One region of the Massilia sp. CFBP9012 genome, then DNA from elsewhere that is predicted to be linked to it. Evidence: predicted binding sites of a transcription regulator. Region 1 holds the regulator's gene; each other region holds the start of a gene.

Region 1 (5,305 bases):
GGTGCGCCGAAGCGCACGAAATCACGCCCGCTACCAGCAACACCAAGGCAGCCGTCTCGAACCCGCTTGGCCAGCGGGCTTCCCACAAAAAGCCATACAAGGCCGCGAAGATGGTCTCGAACACGATCATCTGGCCCATCAGGCTCAGGGGCAGTGCGCGGCTGGCGTGGTTCCACAGGGCGTTGCCGACCACCGAGCACAGGATGGCGACCGCGCTGACCAGTGCGCCGAACCGCAGCCAGACCGGCAGGGTATGCTCGCCCGGCGCCAGCACGAAGGCCGGCACCGCCAGCGCCAGCGCCATGACGCCCGTCACCACGCCCACCAGCAGATTCCATTCATGCGACGAAATCCCCTCGATGCGCGCCAGCCAGCGGCTGTTATGTACCGCGAAGATGGTCCACGACACCAGCGCGCCAAAGGCGCAGGCCAGGCCGGCCAGCGAACCGGGTCCGGACGCCGACAGCGACTCCCAGCCGATGCAGGCCAGGCCGGCGCCGCTCAGCAGCATCGAAGGCAGCAGCCGGCGCAGCGGCACCGCGTCGCCGTCGCGCGAACCCACCATGGTGACCGCGATCGGCAGCAGCCCGATCACGATCGAGGCCATGGCCACGCCGCCAAGTTGCACCGCATTGGCGAGGAACAGGTAGTAGATGATGTTGCCAGTGAGGCTGAGCCCGATCAGGGCGCGCCACGCCGGCCAGCCGAGGTGGCGGCGCAGCCGTCGCCAGGCAGGGTAGATGAGGATGGCGGCGACCAGGCCATAGGCCAGGTAGCGTCCGGCCGAGAGCTGGATCGGCAGGAATTCGGGCGCCAGTTCCGGGGCCAGGAAGACCAGGCCCCAGAGTGCGCCGGCGGCGATCCCAGCGCCGATGCCGAGCAGGGTGGAGCGGGACAGTCCGCCCGCGCCAGTAGCTTTGTACATGATGAATCTCCTTTGAGTGGAGATTCTCTGGCCTGGACCTGCCCCTGGTCTTGGCCGGGACTACTGCGGTTTTGGCGGTTTCTCCTGCGCTGCGCGCCGATAGGCGGCAGGCGTGGTGTCGAACACGCGGCGCATCGCCCGCGTCAGGCTGGCCTGGTCCGAGAAACCGCAGGCGATGGCGATGTCGGCCACGCTGCGCGCGCCGTCCGTCAACATGCCGCGTGCGCAATCCAGGCGGCAGCCCAGCAGCCAGGCATGCGGCGTGCTGTCCAGCTCTTCGCGAAACAGCGCGTGCAGGCGGCTCACGCTCAGGTTGGCGGCGCGCGCCATCGATTCGGTGCTCCAGGCCAGGCCGGGCGCGGTCTCGATGCGCGCCAGCAGGGCGGTCAGGCGCGAGGTGGTGCGCGGCGCGTCCAGGCTCAGGGTGTCGAGCAGCAGCGGCACCCAACCGTGCACCAGCGCGCGAGATGGAACGGACTCGCGCGTCATCAGTCCCATGAACTCGACCAGCTTGCGCGCGGCAGGGCCGAGCGTGACGAAGGGCCGCTCCAGCAGCCGCTGCCAGGGACCGTCGCCGAAGGCGCCGCCATCGACGTCGACGATCAGGGAGTCATTCGCGCCCGGGCTCGATTGCGCATGCCCGGCGCCGGGCGCTACCAGCGCGCCATGCAGGGGATCGAGCCGGCCGCGCCGCTCTTCGATGTCGAGCACGACTTCGCCGTGCAACGGCAGCACCAGCTGGGCGAAGTCGTGGCGGTCGCCCCAGTGCACGCGGTCGTAGCTGCGCAGGTGCATGTCGCACGAAGGCAGCAGCGTCATGATGTCAGGCCATCGGGCTGCACACGTCGGTGCCGGCCGCCAGCGCCTTCAGCTTGACCGGATCGAGCAGCGTCACTTCGCGTTTGTCGACCTCGAGCCAGCCCTGCTTTTTAAAGCGCGACAGCAGGCGGCTGATGCTTTCGATGGTCAGGCCCAGGTAGTTGCCGATGTCTTCGCGCGACATGCGCAGCTGGAAGCGGTTGGCCGCATAGCCGCGGGTGGCGTAGCGCGCCGACAGGTTGACCAGGAACACGGCGAAGCGCTGCTCGGCGCGCATATTGCCGAGCAGGAGCATGACGTTCTGCTCGCGCGTGATTTCCTGGCTCATGATGCGGTGGAAGTGGCGCAGCAGGGTCGGCACTTCGCCGAACAGGTCTTCCAGGCGCGCGAACGGGATCTCGCACACCTCGGAATCTTCCAGGGCTACTGCGTCGCAATGGTGGGTGCCGCTGATCGCGTCCATGCCCAGCAGCTCGCCGGCCATCTGGAAACCGGTGATCTGGGCTTCGCCGGCGGCGTTCACCTGGTAGGTCTTGAAGTGGCCGAAGCGCACCGCGTACAGGTTGCGGAACGATTCGCCCACGCTGTACAGGCGCTCGTCGCGCTCCAGGCGGCGACGGCGGCCGATGATCTTGTCCAGACGGTCGATGTCGGCGTCTTCGAGGCCCATCGGCAAGCACAGCTGGTGCATGCTGCACTGGGCGCAGGATTTGAGGGCGTGGATATTGATGGTCGGCTCGGCTTGCCGGGACAGGGTCTGGCTCATGAGGGATGGTCGCTTGGTTCGGTACACCGCGATTATAGACGTGTTGAAGCGTCAATCTCGACAAACAAATGCCATTTATTTGCAATTGAGAAACAATTCCGTTGCGTTCCGGTCGTTCGGCGCCCGTGCTCACCCATGCAGGGTTCATTTAGCCGTTTTAGGCAACTGTGCGCACTCAATATCAATCGAGGCCTACACTGCCATATAAATTGAACAACTGGAGTGTTCCCCAGTGCCATCAACTACTCAGACCTTGCCCGATCGCAGCGCATTTGCCACCGCAATCGTGCGACCGGATCTGCCGCCAGGCGGCGAAGACCAGGCCAGGGCGGATCTGTATGCCTTGCTCTCCCGGCTGCTGCTGGCCGCGCCAGACGCGGCGCTGCTCGATGCGCTCGCATCCAGCGATCCCATCCTGGCCGAGGGCGGCGATCCGGCGCTCGAACGCGCCTGGGACCAACTGACCGTGGCGTCCGGCGTGATGGATCCCCGTCTCGTCCACGATGAATTCAGCGCGCTGTTCGTCAGCGTCGGCACGCCGCCGGTCGATCCGTATGGCTCGCGCTACCTGGCCGGCTACATGAACGACACGCCGCTGGCGCATCTGCGCGAAGACCTGGCCCGGCTTGGCCTGGCGCGCATACAGGGGCGGGGCGAGTTCGAAGACCACCTCGGCGCGCTGTGCGAGACCATGCGCGTGCTGGTGGCCGGCTCGCCCGGCATCCGGCGCCAGCCGCTGGACGTGCAGCGCCGCTTCTTCGAGGCCCACATCGGCTCCTGGTGCATGCGCGCGCTGGACGACATCGCCAATGCCGAAGGCGCCAACTATTACCGCCTGGTCGCCCACTTCGCACAGGCATTCCTGGCAATCGAGGCGGAAAGTTTTGGAGTAGGAGAGGAAAACGATGACCAAACATGATCCACGAGTCCAGCAGGATCCCGGCCAGGACCGTCCCGACCCGGCGCGGCGCGGGTTCCTGAAGGCGGCCCCGCTGGGCGCGCTGGTGGTGGCCGCTGCTGCCGCCCCGGCGACCGCGGCGCCACAGGCCGCCCCGGCCGCGCCCGACCCCAAGGTCAAGCGCGGCTACCACGAGACGGATCACATCCGCCGCTATTACGAGACCGCCGCCTACTGGTAGGCAAGCAGAGGAATCGATATGTCACTGGTCAAGTCCACGCGCGACAGCGCGTTGAAACGGCGCCGTTTCCTGGTCGGGGCAGGCGTTGCCGCCGGCGCCGGCGCCCTGGCGCGCCACCTGCCGCTGAACGTGATCGAAGCGGCCCAGGCCGACCCGGTACCGGATACCCCGGTGCCGACCGTGGTCAAGCGCACCGTCTGCAGCCACTGCTCGGTCGGCTGCTCGGTCGATGCGGTCGTCGCCAACGGCGTCTGGGTGCGGCAAGAGGCCGCCTTCGATTCGCCGATCAATATGGGCGCCCACTGCGCCAAGGGCGCCTCGGTGCGCGAGCACGCCTTCGGCGAGCACCGCCTGCGATATCCGATGAAGCTGGTGAACGGAAAGTACCAGCGCATCTCCTGGGACCAGGCGATCGACGAGATCGGCGACAAGTTGCTGCAGCTGCGCAAGGAAGCCGGACCCGATGCGCTGATGGTGATCGGCAGCTCCAAGCACAATAACGAGCAGGCCTATCTGTTGCGCAAATGGGTATCGTTCTTCGGCACCAATAACTGCGACCACCAGGCCCGCATCTGTCACTCGACCACCGTGGCCGGCGTGGCCCAGACCTTCGGCTACGGGGCGATGACCAACTCGTTCAACGATCTGCACCACAGCAAGGCGGTGCTGTTCATCGGCTCCAATCCGGCCGAGGCGCACCCGATCTCGATGCTGCACTTCCTGCACGCCAAGGAGCTGGGCGCCAAGATGATCGTCATCGATCCGCGCTTCACCCGCACGGCGCGCTTTGCCGACCACTATGTGCGCGTGCGGCCCGGCACCGACATTCCGCTGGTGTGGGGCATCCTGTGGCATATCTTCAGTAACGGCTGGGAAGACAAGAAGTTCATCGAAGAGCGCACCTGGGGCATGGAGGACGTGCGCGCCGAAGTCATGAAATGGACGCCCGATAAGGTGTCGGACGTGACCGGCGTGCCGGAATCGGCGGTGCGCATGGCGGCCGAGATGCTGGCCACCAACCGTCCCTCGTCCGTGGTCTGGTGCATGGGCATCACCCAGCACCACGTCGGCACCGCCAATGTGCGCGCGCTGTCCATCCTGCAGCTGGCGCTGGGCAATATCGGCATTCCCGGTGGCGGCGCCAACATCTACCGCGGCCACGACAATGTGCAGGGCGCGACCGACGTCGGCCCCAACGGCGATTCGCTGCCCGGCTACTACGGCCTGGCCGAAGGGGCCTGGAAGCACTTCGCCGCGGTCTGGGGTGTCGACTACGACTGGATCAAGTCGCGCTTCGGTTCCAAGGAGCTGATGGAAAAGCCCGGCATCACGGTGTCGCGCTGGTTCGACGCGGTCAATGAAGAAAACCAGTTCATCGACCAGCCGAGCAATCTGCGCGCCGTGCTCTACTGGGGCCACGCCCCGAACAGCCAGACCCGCCTGCCGGACATGAAGGCGGCGATGCAAAAGCTCGACATGATGGTGGTGATCGACCCCTACCCGAGCATGACGGCGTCGATGCACGGCCGCAGCGACGGCGTCTACCTGCTGCCGGCCGCCTCGCAGTTCGAGACCCAGGGTTCGTGCACGGCCTCGAACCGCTCGATCCAGTGGCGCGAGCGGGTGATCCAGCCGCTGTTCGAATGCAAGACCGAC
Region 2 (5,305 bases), on a different contig from region 1:
CAGCATGTGCACCAGCGGATCGTACAGGCTGTCCACCACCACGCGGTCGACTTCGGTCTCGGCGCCTTCGATGGTCAGCTCGACGTCCTTGCCGAGGTCTTTCGCCAGCTCGCGCACCAGGCGCGGGAATTTCTGGAACAGGCGGCCCACTGGCTGCATGCGGGTCGCGAGCGTGGCGCGCTGCAGCTCGGCCGAGTAGCGCGAAGCGCGCTCCAGGGTCTCGGTCAGGGTCGCGATCAGCACCGCGGCCTGGCCTTCGAACTTGAACTGCTGCAGGCGCTCCAGCAGCACCGCGGCCTGGTTGGCGGCCTGCACCGATTCGCCGGCCACTTCGAGCAGCGCGTCGAGCTTGACTGCGTCGATACGGATGCTCTCGTCCTTGGCCGGTGCGGCAACGGCAGGCTTGTTGTCGTTGCGGCGCTCGACGCCGTCCCAGTTCTTTCCGCCAGCGGCAGGTGCAGCGGGTGCAGCGGCTGCCGGTGCGGACGCGGCAGCAGCCGGTGCGGGCGCCGCAGCCACGGCCGCGACAGTGAGCGGCGCAGCAGCAACATCGGCGTTGGCGCCGATGGCGTTCGCCGCCGGCACCACGGCGTTATACATGCCGGCCCAATCGAGGCCATCTGCATCGGCCGCAGCCGGGGCCGCAACCACGGCCGGTGCGATCGGCGCGACCGGGACGGGAGCGGCCGGCGCGGCGGCGGCAGGCGCCGGCGCATTGTCCTTGCCTTCGATCGCGTCCATCAGGATGCGCTCGAGGTCGCCCGGCATCTGCGCCAGGCCTTCCGGCGGCGTGCCGTTGTTCAGGTCACCGAGCTGGTCGGCCACGAAGCCCGAAGCCTGCAGCGCCGCTTCGATCGCCAGCGGCGTCACCGGCGCGGCGCCGGTGCGCAGCGCGTCGAACAGGTTCTCGGTCAGGTGGCAGGCCGCCACCAGCGCGGGCAGGCCCATGAAGCCGGCGCCGCCCTTGATCGTGTGGAACGACCGGAACACCGCATTCAGCGTTTCCTTATTCTCGGGGTCGCGTTCGAGGCGCAGCAGGTGCTCTTCTACGTTTACCGCCAGATCCATCGCCTCGACGACGAAATCCTTCAGCATATCGTCCATTAGAATCCCAGATCGGCAAGTAGATCGTCAACATTGTCCTGGTTCAGCGCCGCATCCGGCACCGATGGGCCCTGCATCAGTTGCACGGGCGCAGGCTGCTCCTGTTCTTTCTTGGCCAGCTTTTCCTTGACGTCAGGAGGCGCGTTGTCGCGCAGCAGCTGGGCCAGTTCGCTCTCGACGGTCTGCGTGATCTTGACGACTTTCTTGATCAGCTGGCCGGTGATGTCCTGGAAGTCCTGGGCCATCATGATCTCGAGCAGACGTGCACGCTCGGCTTCGGTCGCTTCATTGACGCGCGCCGCGAACTGGCGCGAATCGCCGGCCAGGGCCTTGAATTCATCCAGGCTCATCCTGCCTTCGAACAGGTCGGCCCAGCGGGTTTCCATGTCCTTGGCCTGCTTTTGCAGCTGGTCTTGCGCCGGCATGCCCTCGTCCAGGGTGTTGAGCACCTTGTTGGCGGCCTGTTCGGTCAGCGTGGCGACGTATTCCAGGCGGTCCTGGGCGTCGACGATCTGCGACGACGCCTCGGTCAGCGCCTTGTCGTAGCCCAGCTCGCGCAGCGAGTCGTGCAACAGGCGGACGATGCCGCCCAGGCGTTCGAACATGCCGCCTTCGTGGCCTTCCTCGGCCGGTGAGGCTGCGGGCGCCGCCGGCGCGACAGTCGCCACGACAGCGGTGGCAGCCACGGCGGCGACGGCCGGGGCAGCGGTGGCGGATACTTGGTCGAACAAGGATTCCAGGTCGTCCTCGTCGTTGCTGGCGGCGGCCGGGGCCGGCTCGGTCGCTGCGGAGGGGCCGGGCGGTGCGCTGGTGCGCTGCGCCGCCACTTCCTCGAATAGTGCGTCGAAATCGTCAGCGGCGTCGGTCATAATCCCTGCTTCTCCATAATGTATAAATGAGCAATCAGCTCTGCAATCCGGGGGGTTCTGCTGCGTCCACCGGGCCGGCTCGGCCGGTTAAGTTTCGGTGGAGTAATTAAAGCGAGTGTAGCAGCGTGGTTGCCGCAGGTAAATCTCAGAGAGGGCAATGCAACAAAATGGACAAGGAAACTTAATTCCGCGACAATTAAAAGCGGGGGTTCCTGATGCTTTTCATAAGGTCGGTGTTGTATTTTGTAATCGCAGGTCAGTTTTCCAGGTTTAGTGTCGCATCGCGGCAGGTTGCGTTCATTTGATGGAACTCAACTGTTTGCGTCTCAGAAATCGCCATCCTGCACTGAGTTGTCTGAATGTGCGTGGCCAAGTGGGAGGAACCACAATGTACCGCAAGATCCTGATCACCACCGACGGTTCGGCCGTGTCGCAGCACACCGCCTGCGCCGGCGTCAAATTCGCGCAACAGATGGGCGCCGAGGTGCTGGCCCTGTTCGTCGCCCCCGAGTACCAGTATCCCGTGTACGTCGAAATCATCCCGCCCGCCTACCCCAGCGAAGAGGAATACATCGCCCAGATGCGGCGCATGGGCGAGGAATACATGGGCAGGATCACGCGCTCCTGCGCCAGCGCTCTCCTCCAGTGCCAGTGCATGACGGCGTTTTCCGATTCGGCGGCGCTCAAGATCGTCGATGTCGCCGAGCAGGAAGGCTGCGACCTGATCTTCATGGGCTCGCACGGCCGCAGCGGCTGGAACCAGCTACTGCTGGGCAGCGTCACCAACAAGGTCTTGTCGCACACGACCAAGCCGGTGCTGGTGCACCGCCTGATCGCCGAACCGGCGGCTTCTTGACCCCGCCACCACGCGTTCATGTATTTACAGCTACAATAGATTTTTTGCTGATCCAGGGTAGGAAACCGCTTCAGGTTCGAGGGAATCGATAATGGTAAGAATCGTCATCGCCGATGACCACACGATCATGCGCGAGGGCCTCAAGCGCATCCTGGACGGCGCCGAGGAAGTCGACATCGTGGGCGAAGCCACCAATGGCTTCGAAGTATTGTCGCTGGTACGCCAGGGCGGCTTCGACCTGCTGCTGCTCGACCTGTCCATGCCCGGCCGCAGCGGCGTCGACCTGATCCGGCAGGTGCGCAGCGAGGCGCCCAAGCTGGCCATCCTGATCCTCACCATGCACGAGGAAGAGCAGTACGCGGTGCGCGCAATCCGGGCCGGCGCCCAGGGCTATCTCACCAAGGAAAGCGCGGGCACGCAACTGGTGGGGGCGATCCGCAAGGTTGCCTCGGGGCGGCCCTACATCAGTACCGAAGTGGCCGAGCAACTGGCGCTGAACATCATGGCGCCAAGCGAGCAACTGCTGCACAAGCAGTTGTCAGACCGCGAATTCGAGGTGTTTTCGCTCCTGGTGAGCGGCAAGTCGATCACCGAGATCGCCAACGGCCTGCACCTGTCGGTGAAAACCGTCAGCACCCACAAGACCCGCATCATGCAGAAAATGGGCATGAGCTCGCTGTCCGAGATGGTGCAATATGCCGTCGCACACCGCCTGTTGTCGCCACTGAAGGCGTGATGCACTGATTTTCTTTGACCGCCGCGCGTCGTTTTCGTGCGGCGCACGCCCCATTTCCCCGGCTGGCTCCGCCACCGCGTCACACCCCTTCTGTTTCCACTCTGCCACTTTCCGCCATTCGTGCAGCGTTCTTGGTGGTAGGAGTTTTCCTACGACTGCACCATCTGTCCTACCTACATATTCAGGCAACGCTGATATTCGTGCCGGACTCGTGTTGGCATACTGAATTCAGCGTTTCGACTTGCTTGCGATCCAAGTCACGGCGTCAGCCATATAAAACCATGGCATGGCAGACGCGCTACCGCACGCTGCCGTGCCGCCGGGATCGCGTGAAACCTGAATTCCCTTACCGGAGATGAGCATGCAGTCCCAGCCACCGTCAGATCAACGCAACGTTACCCAGCCTACCCTGCATTCCCCGATGGAAGCGGGACGGCAGCGCCAGGGTCGCCTCTGGTCCAACCTGAAAGAAGTGTGCGACCTGCTCCGTATTCCTACCAGCGTGTCGGTGAGCTCCGAAGAATTGCTGTTCCAGCACGTGCAGTTCAAGACTGGCCAGCGCGTGCACACGATCGGCCAGGCCTTCGACACCCTGTACATCGTCAACTCGGGCTTCCTCAAGACGGTGCTGATCGACGAGTTCGGCAACGAACAGGTGCTGAGCTTCCCCATGAAGGGCGATATGCTCGGCGTCGACGGCATCCACACCCGCCACTATGCCTCCGAGGCCGTGGCCCTGTCCGACTGCGACCTGATCCTGCTGCCGTTCAAGAAACTGACCGCACTGGGCCGCGTCCACAGCGAACTCGAGAACATGATGTACGGCGTGATGAGCCGCGAACTGGTGCGCGAGCAGACCATGATCGGCATGCTCGGCGCCCTGTCGGCCGAGGCGCGCGTGGCCCGCTTCCTGGTCTCGCTGGCCGACCGCTTCGCCGCGATGGGTTATTCCAGCAAGCTGTTCAACCTGCGCATGACGCGCCACGAGATCGGCAGCTACCTCGGCCTCACGCTCGAGACCGTCAGCCGTACCTTGTCGGCTTTCAACGAAATCGGCCTGATCACCGTCGACCAGCGCACCATCGGCATCAAGGACGCCGACGCACTCAAGACCCTGCGCCGCCTGCCACCGTCACGTTCGCGCACCAAGGGCGCCGCCAAGCAGAAGGCCGAGCTCGATCAGCCTGGTGATGACCAGGTGCTGGCAACGGTTTGATCGTCAGCGTCAACGTACTAATTAGCCCCTAGCCGCCGTTAGTTAGCCCCAAACCCTTCGTAAGTTAGCCCCAAGACCGTCGTTCCCGCGCAGGCGGGAACCTAAGTAAGCTGGCGTTATCGAAACGCTTGCAACCCTAGGTTCCCGCCTGCGCGGGAAGTCATTGCTGCCAGTGGAAGCAATGACGTGGTGTTGCTGCGGGCCGTTCTTGACTCCGCCGCTATTCTTTATCCAGCGACAACACCCCATCGTTGACACGTACCCGATCGCCCTTGCGGTATCCCGGATTGTTGTCGTACTCGATCGCCTGGGTCGCTTCGGTGGTATCGAAGCGGACGGTTACCCGGTAACGCTGGGCGGCCTGCACGTCGCTGGCCAGCGGCCGTGCTCCCCCGGTTGCCTCACGCACGATCTCGACCTTCTCGACGACTGCACAGCTGGTGCAATAGCGCGCCACACGTGGACGCTCGGTCGTGCGCGGCGGTGGCGGCGGCGCGGCGCCCGGGGCCGCGCTGGCGACGCCA
Region 3 (5,305 bases), on a different contig from region 1:
GATCAGGTACTGGGACGCGCCGCCGATGCGGGTGGCCTGGCTTACTGGACGCAAAACCTGAGCAGCGGCGACCTCAGCCGCGCTGATCTGGCGCTCGCGCTCGTCGATTCCGGCGAAAAACTGCAGATAGTGGCGTCGCATGCACTGGACATCGGCGCCAGCGACATCGGCGTGCTCACTCGCATGTACGACGCGCTGTACGACCGACGGCCGGATATCGACGGCCTGAACTATTGGATCAAACGCTCGGAAGCAGGCATCTCGCTGGCCTACATCGCCGACAGCTTCATTGATTCCGACGAGGCGACGAACGATTTGGACAACTCGGCCTTCGTTGCGCATCTGTACCAAACAGCGCTCGAGCGCCAAGCGACGGCACTCGAACTGGCGGAATGGAATGCACTGCTGGCCAATGGCCATGTCGATCGCGGCGACGTGCTGCTGGCCCTGGTCGAGTCGGCCGAGATGGTGGCGCTGGTCGGCGTGATGAGCACGACGTTCGAGGTCACTTGAGGACCAAGGGACCACGATACCCGTGGTCCGACATTGAATGCATCCATTTCACAACACTCGAGCAGCCGGAAGCAAGAACCTGGAGGCTTTACCTGTTCAGTATCTTGCGCACTCACAAGTTCCGTAATACGCTGGCCAAGTTAACTTCTGGCGGGCATCATGGGATTTTTCTCGGCATCAAAATCGTTCTTTTCTGCCATCACGGGCGCACTCACGACGACCCACTCCTGGCAGTACAACATGGCCCGAGACCAGCGCACCTGCACCTGCTGCGGCCGGCAAGAGGAAATGGTCCTCGACCTGGTCAGCACGAACTGGGAAATGCTCGTTCCCGGCGACCTGACCGCGCACGCCGCCAAGCCCGTCACCACTGAGTCGCAACCGTCCACCGCCCCTGACCTGGTCGCGGCGCGCACCCCAGGCATCTCCAGCTAAAAAAAGGCCGCTGCCGCACGAAGCAGGCAACGGCCAAGTCCTCGGCAGGGCCGAGATGGAGACACAAGAGAACCGACCACTTCGCCGGTAATGACATAAGTATGCGGCCACCACGCATAGTCACAAGGCCTAAAAGAGGTAATCGCTACCGCGTCCTTGCGTCAGAGCAGTCGTACGCATTCCTGACAATGCCACTCGGCATTCATCTTCCCTTCTTTCCCAGCTTTTTTGATTCACATCAACCGCGGTCCTGACATGCGTCCGATCCGGGAATAAAGTGGACTTCGAGTAATCCAAGCGTATAGGCCAGATGCCGTCCAGGGTCCGTAGCGGGACATCGGTAGGCCTATCCGCCCGAGTCCGCTTTTACCGAGAAGAAAGGAACGAGCATGTACAAGACCATCGTGGTTCACGTCGACGGCAGTCCCGAGCAAGAGGGGCGCCTGCGCGTCGGCGCCCTGCTGGCCAATGCCTTCGACGCCCACCTCGTCGGCAGCGCGGCCACCGGCATTTCCTGGTTCGACTATTCCCTGCTGGTCGGCTCGATGGGCGCGCCGATGATGCCCGAATCCGATTTCAGCGGGGTGCGCGAGGCCGTCGAGGCGCGGCTGCAAGAGTTCAGCACCGCCGTTGGGCGCCACGGCGTCAACAGTTTCGAGACGCGCATGCTCGAAGACGACGCCCGCTACGCCCTGCTGCTCGAATCGCGCTACGCCGACCTCGTGATCGTCAGCCGCGACGCCGAACCGATCGTCGTCCCGGGCATTCCGGCCCAGGCGCGCGGCTTGCCCGAATACATCGCGCTGCATGGCGCGCGTCCCGTGCTGGTGGTGCCGCCCGGCTGGAAAGGCCGGCTCCTGCCCGGCACCGCCGTCGTCGGCTGGGATGGCAGCATGCAGGCGATACGCGCGATTTCCGCCGCCCTGCCCCTGCTGCGGCAGGCGGATGCAGTCAAGCTCACGCTCATCAATCCCGGCGTCATGGCCGAGATGCATGGCGAGGAACCGGGCGCCGACATGGCGCTGCACCTGGCGCGCCATGGGGTCAAGGTCGATGTCGTCATCGAGACCACGCGCAGCAGCACCGGCGAGGCGCTGCTGAAAGTGGCGCGCGAGCACGATGCCGGCCTGCTGGTCACGGGCGCCTTCGGCCACAGCCGCTACCGCGAGTTCGTCCTCGGCGGCGTCACCCGCTCGCTGCTGGCGGGCAGCACGACGCCGCTCCTGATCGCGCACTGAGCGCAGCGGCAGCCCGCGAGTCCTCTTCATGGCGCCTGACACCCGACCCGATGCCGCCGGTAGCTCGCGCCGGCTCGAAGGCAGCGCCTGGCTCGGCGGCACCCACCGCCATGCGCGCGTCGCCGGTGGGCAAGTCCATGCCGACCTGGTGCTATGGGCTTGGCTGGGGCGCATGACCGGCAACCTGTCACCGGCCGCGCTCGGCATGGCGTGGTTCGACTGGGCCAGCCACCTCATGATGTCGCCCGACAAGCAGCACGAGCTGGCGAGCGACGCCGTCCTCGGCTGGCAGCGCTGGCTTCAATACCTTGCCACACCGGCCGGCGATGGCGCCGAGCTGGTGCGGCCGCTGGCCCAGGATAAACGATTTGTCGATCCGGCCTGGAACACCTCGCCCTGGCACCAGCTCAGCCAGGGCTTCCTGTTGAGCCAGCAATGGTGGCACCGCGCCACCTCCACCGTGCGCGGCGTCGCGCCGCACCATGCCGACGTCGTCACTTTCCTCGCGCGCCAGATGCTCGACTGCGTGGCGCCGTCGAACTTCGTCACCACCAACCCCGTCGTGCAGCGCGCCGTGCTGGCCAGCGGCGGGATGAACCTGGCCAATGGCGCCGCGCGCGCCTGGCGCGACGTGCAAGCCCTGCTCGCGGGCAAGCCGCGCGAGGTCAACTACCGGCCAGGGCGCGAGGTGGCCGTCACGCCGGGCAAGGTGGTGATGCAGAACCGGCTGATCGAGCTGCTGCGCTACGACCCGGTCGGCCCCGCCGTGCACGAAGTGCCGCTGCTGATCGTGCCGGCCTGGATCATGAAGTTCTACATCCTCGACCTGTCGCCGCACAATTCCCTGGTGCGCTACCTGGTCGAGCGCGGCCATACCGTGTACATGGTGTCTTGGAAAAATCCGCAAGCCGAAGACCGCGACCTCACCATGGACGACTACCGCCAGCTGGGCATCACTGCCGCGCTCGACGCCATCGTCGCCCAGACCGGCGCCAGCAAGGTCAATGCCGCCGGCTATTGTCTGGGCGGCACCCTGCTCGCGATCGCCGCAGCCGCCATGGCGCGCGACCACGACCGGCGCCTGGCCAGCATCTCGCTGCTGGCGGCCCAGGTCGACTTTACCGAGCCCGGCGAGCTGTCGCTGTTCATCGACGACAGCCAGGTCAGCTTCCTCGAAGCTGCCATGTGGCAGCAGGGCTATCTCGACACGCGCCAGATGGCCGGCGCCTTCCAGCTGCTGCGCTCCAACGACCTGATCTGGTCGCGGCGCCTGCGCCACTACCTGCTCGACCTGCCGGAGCAGGAGAGCGACCTCATGTCCTGGAATGCCGACGCCACCCGCATGCCCTATCGGATGCACGCCGAATACCTGCACCGCCTGTTCCTGCGCAACAGCTTGGCCAGCTCGCGCTATCTGGCCGGCGGGCATCCCGTCTCGCTGAGCGATATCGACGTGCCCATCTGCGCAGTGGGCACGCTCACCGACCACGTCGCGCCATGGCGCTCGGTGTACAAGATCATTCCGCTCACCGACACCGAGATCACCTTCATTCTCACCAGCGGCGGCCACAATGCCGGCGTGGTCGCGCCGCCAAGCAGTCCCAACCGCAGCTACCAAGTCGCCGTGCATCGCCATGACGATCCCTACATCGATCCCGACCGCTGGCTCGCGCGCGTGCCCCAGCTCGAAGGCAGTTGGTGGCCCGCCTGGGATCAATGGCTGTCACGCCATGCCGGCAAGCATGTAGCGCCGCCAGCCCCGATGCCGGACACGGCGCCTGCCCCGGGCGACTACGTCCTTCAGCAATAGGTTTGCCTCCCTCTTCCGCTCCATCGCGTTGACCAGCGCCTCTGGCCGGCGCGCATGTCGCTCGTGCCGCCGTCTCTGCCCGCGTCCTCTATCTGTCGGCTGATATTTACAGCCAACAGGAAACTTCAAGTTTCAAGGGAACGCGGCCTTCCCGATAGCTGACTTAGAATCAATTCGACAACCCCGCAAGCCCTTCCACACCTGCCGGCGCCGCAGTATTGACGCCGAGAACAGACGTGGGCAACGCACTCTAGAGAAGGAAGCCACAAGCATGGACCAATTCAGCGACGTCAAGCTCACCCGGCGCGACCTGTTGATCGCCGGCGCCCTGTCGGTATCGACTGCGGCCGTACCGGGCGCGCATGCCCAGCAGGCCGCACCCACGGCCGACGCGACCACCACTCCCCCGCCGGTCACCACCGGCGTCACTTTCACCGTCAACGGCAAGCCGGTCACCCTGCAGCTGGACACCCGCACCAGCCTGCTCGACGCGCTGCGCGAGCACCTGCACCTGACCGGTTCCAAGAAGGGTTGCGACCAGGGCCAGTGCGGCGCCTGCACCGTCATCATGGACGGCCGCCGCATCAATTCCTGCCTTTCTCTGGCGGTCATGCACGAAGGCGCCAACATCACCACCATCGAGGGCCTCGGCACGGCAGACAAGCTCCATCCGATGCAGGCGGCCTTCATCAAGCACGACGGCTACCAGTGCGGCTACTGTACCCCCGGTCAGATCTGTGCCAGCGTGTCCGTGATCGAGGAAATCCGCCAGGGTATTCCGAGCCACGTGACCGCCGACCTGAATGTGAAGCCCCTGCTCTCCGTGGAAGAGATCCGCGAACGCATGAGCGGCAATATCTGCCGATGTGGCGCCTACTCGAACATCATCGATGCGATCACCGAAGTGGGAGGGGTCAAGGCATGAAGGCATTTACCTATCAGCGCGCCACTTCGGCGGGTCAAGCCGCCGAGCTCGTCGCCCGCACTCCGAACGCCCGCTTCATCGCCGGCGGCACCAATCTGCTCGATCTCATGAAACTCGAGATCGAAACCCCGACCGCCCTGGTCGACGTCAATGGCCTGGGCTTCGACAAGATCGAGCCAACAGCGGACGGCGGCCTGCGCGTGGGCGCCCTGGTGCGCAACACCGACCTGGCGGCCGATGCGCGCGTGCGCAAGGATTACGCCGTGCTGTCGCGCGCCCTGCTAGCGGGCGCCTCGACCCAGTTGCGCAACAAGGCGACCACCTCCGGCAACCTGCTCCAGCGCACCCGCTGCCCGTATTTCTACGACACGGCGCAGAAGTGCA

The links. Region 1 encodes FNR, which switches genes on or off when oxygen is low (the NO sensors DNR and NnrR bind a similar motif). Its sites were predicted from a motif close to TTGATNNNNATCAA; they were not measured.
Region 2: a site for FNR is predicted at 2,275-2,288, ahead of SOM61_RS02970 (universal stress protein). Genes of this name have one in related genera too.
Region 3: a site for FNR is predicted at 1,177-1,190, ahead of SOM61_RS19320 (universal stress protein). Genes of this name have one in related genera too.

The regions. Positions count from the first base shown of each region.
Region 1 is NZ_JAXCWM010000001.1:535,846-541,150, reverse strand. It holds gene SOM61_RS02190 (DMT family transporter) at 1-925, opposite strand, end outside; gene SOM61_RS02185 (AraC family transcriptional regulator) at 986-1,744, opposite strand; gene fnr (fumarate/nitrate reduction transcriptional regulator Fnr) at 1,749-2,510, opposite strand; gene SOM61_RS02175 (TorD/DmsD family molecular chaperone) at 2,743-3,429, shown strand; gene SOM61_RS02170 (formate dehydrogenase) at 3,416-3,649, shown strand; gene SOM61_RS02165 (formate dehydrogenase subunit alpha) at 3,668-5,305, shown strand, end outside.
Region 2 is NZ_JAXCWM010000002.1:61,154-66,458, forward strand. It holds gene SOM61_RS02960 (chemotaxis protein CheA) at 1-1,104, opposite strand, end outside; gene SOM61_RS02965 (protein phosphatase CheZ) at 1,104-1,973, opposite strand; gene SOM61_RS02970 (universal stress protein) at 2,362-2,829, shown strand; gene SOM61_RS02975 (response regulator) at 2,921-3,565, shown strand; gene SOM61_RS02980 (Crp/Fnr family transcriptional regulator) at 3,987-4,781, shown strand; gene SOM61_RS02985 (hypothetical protein) at 5,002-5,305, opposite strand, start outside.
Region 3 is NZ_JAXCWM010000012.1:3,334-8,638, forward strand. It holds gene SOM61_RS19310 (DUF4214 domain-containing protein) at 1-513, shown strand, start outside; gene SOM61_RS19315 (hypothetical protein) at 754-948, shown strand; gene SOM61_RS19320 (universal stress protein) at 1,338-2,186, shown strand; gene SOM61_RS19325 (PHA/PHB synthase family protein) at 2,215-3,996, shown strand; gene paoA (aldehyde dehydrogenase iron-sulfur subunit PaoA) at 4,268-4,921, shown strand; gene SOM61_RS19335 (FAD binding domain-containing protein) at 4,918-5,305, shown strand, end outside.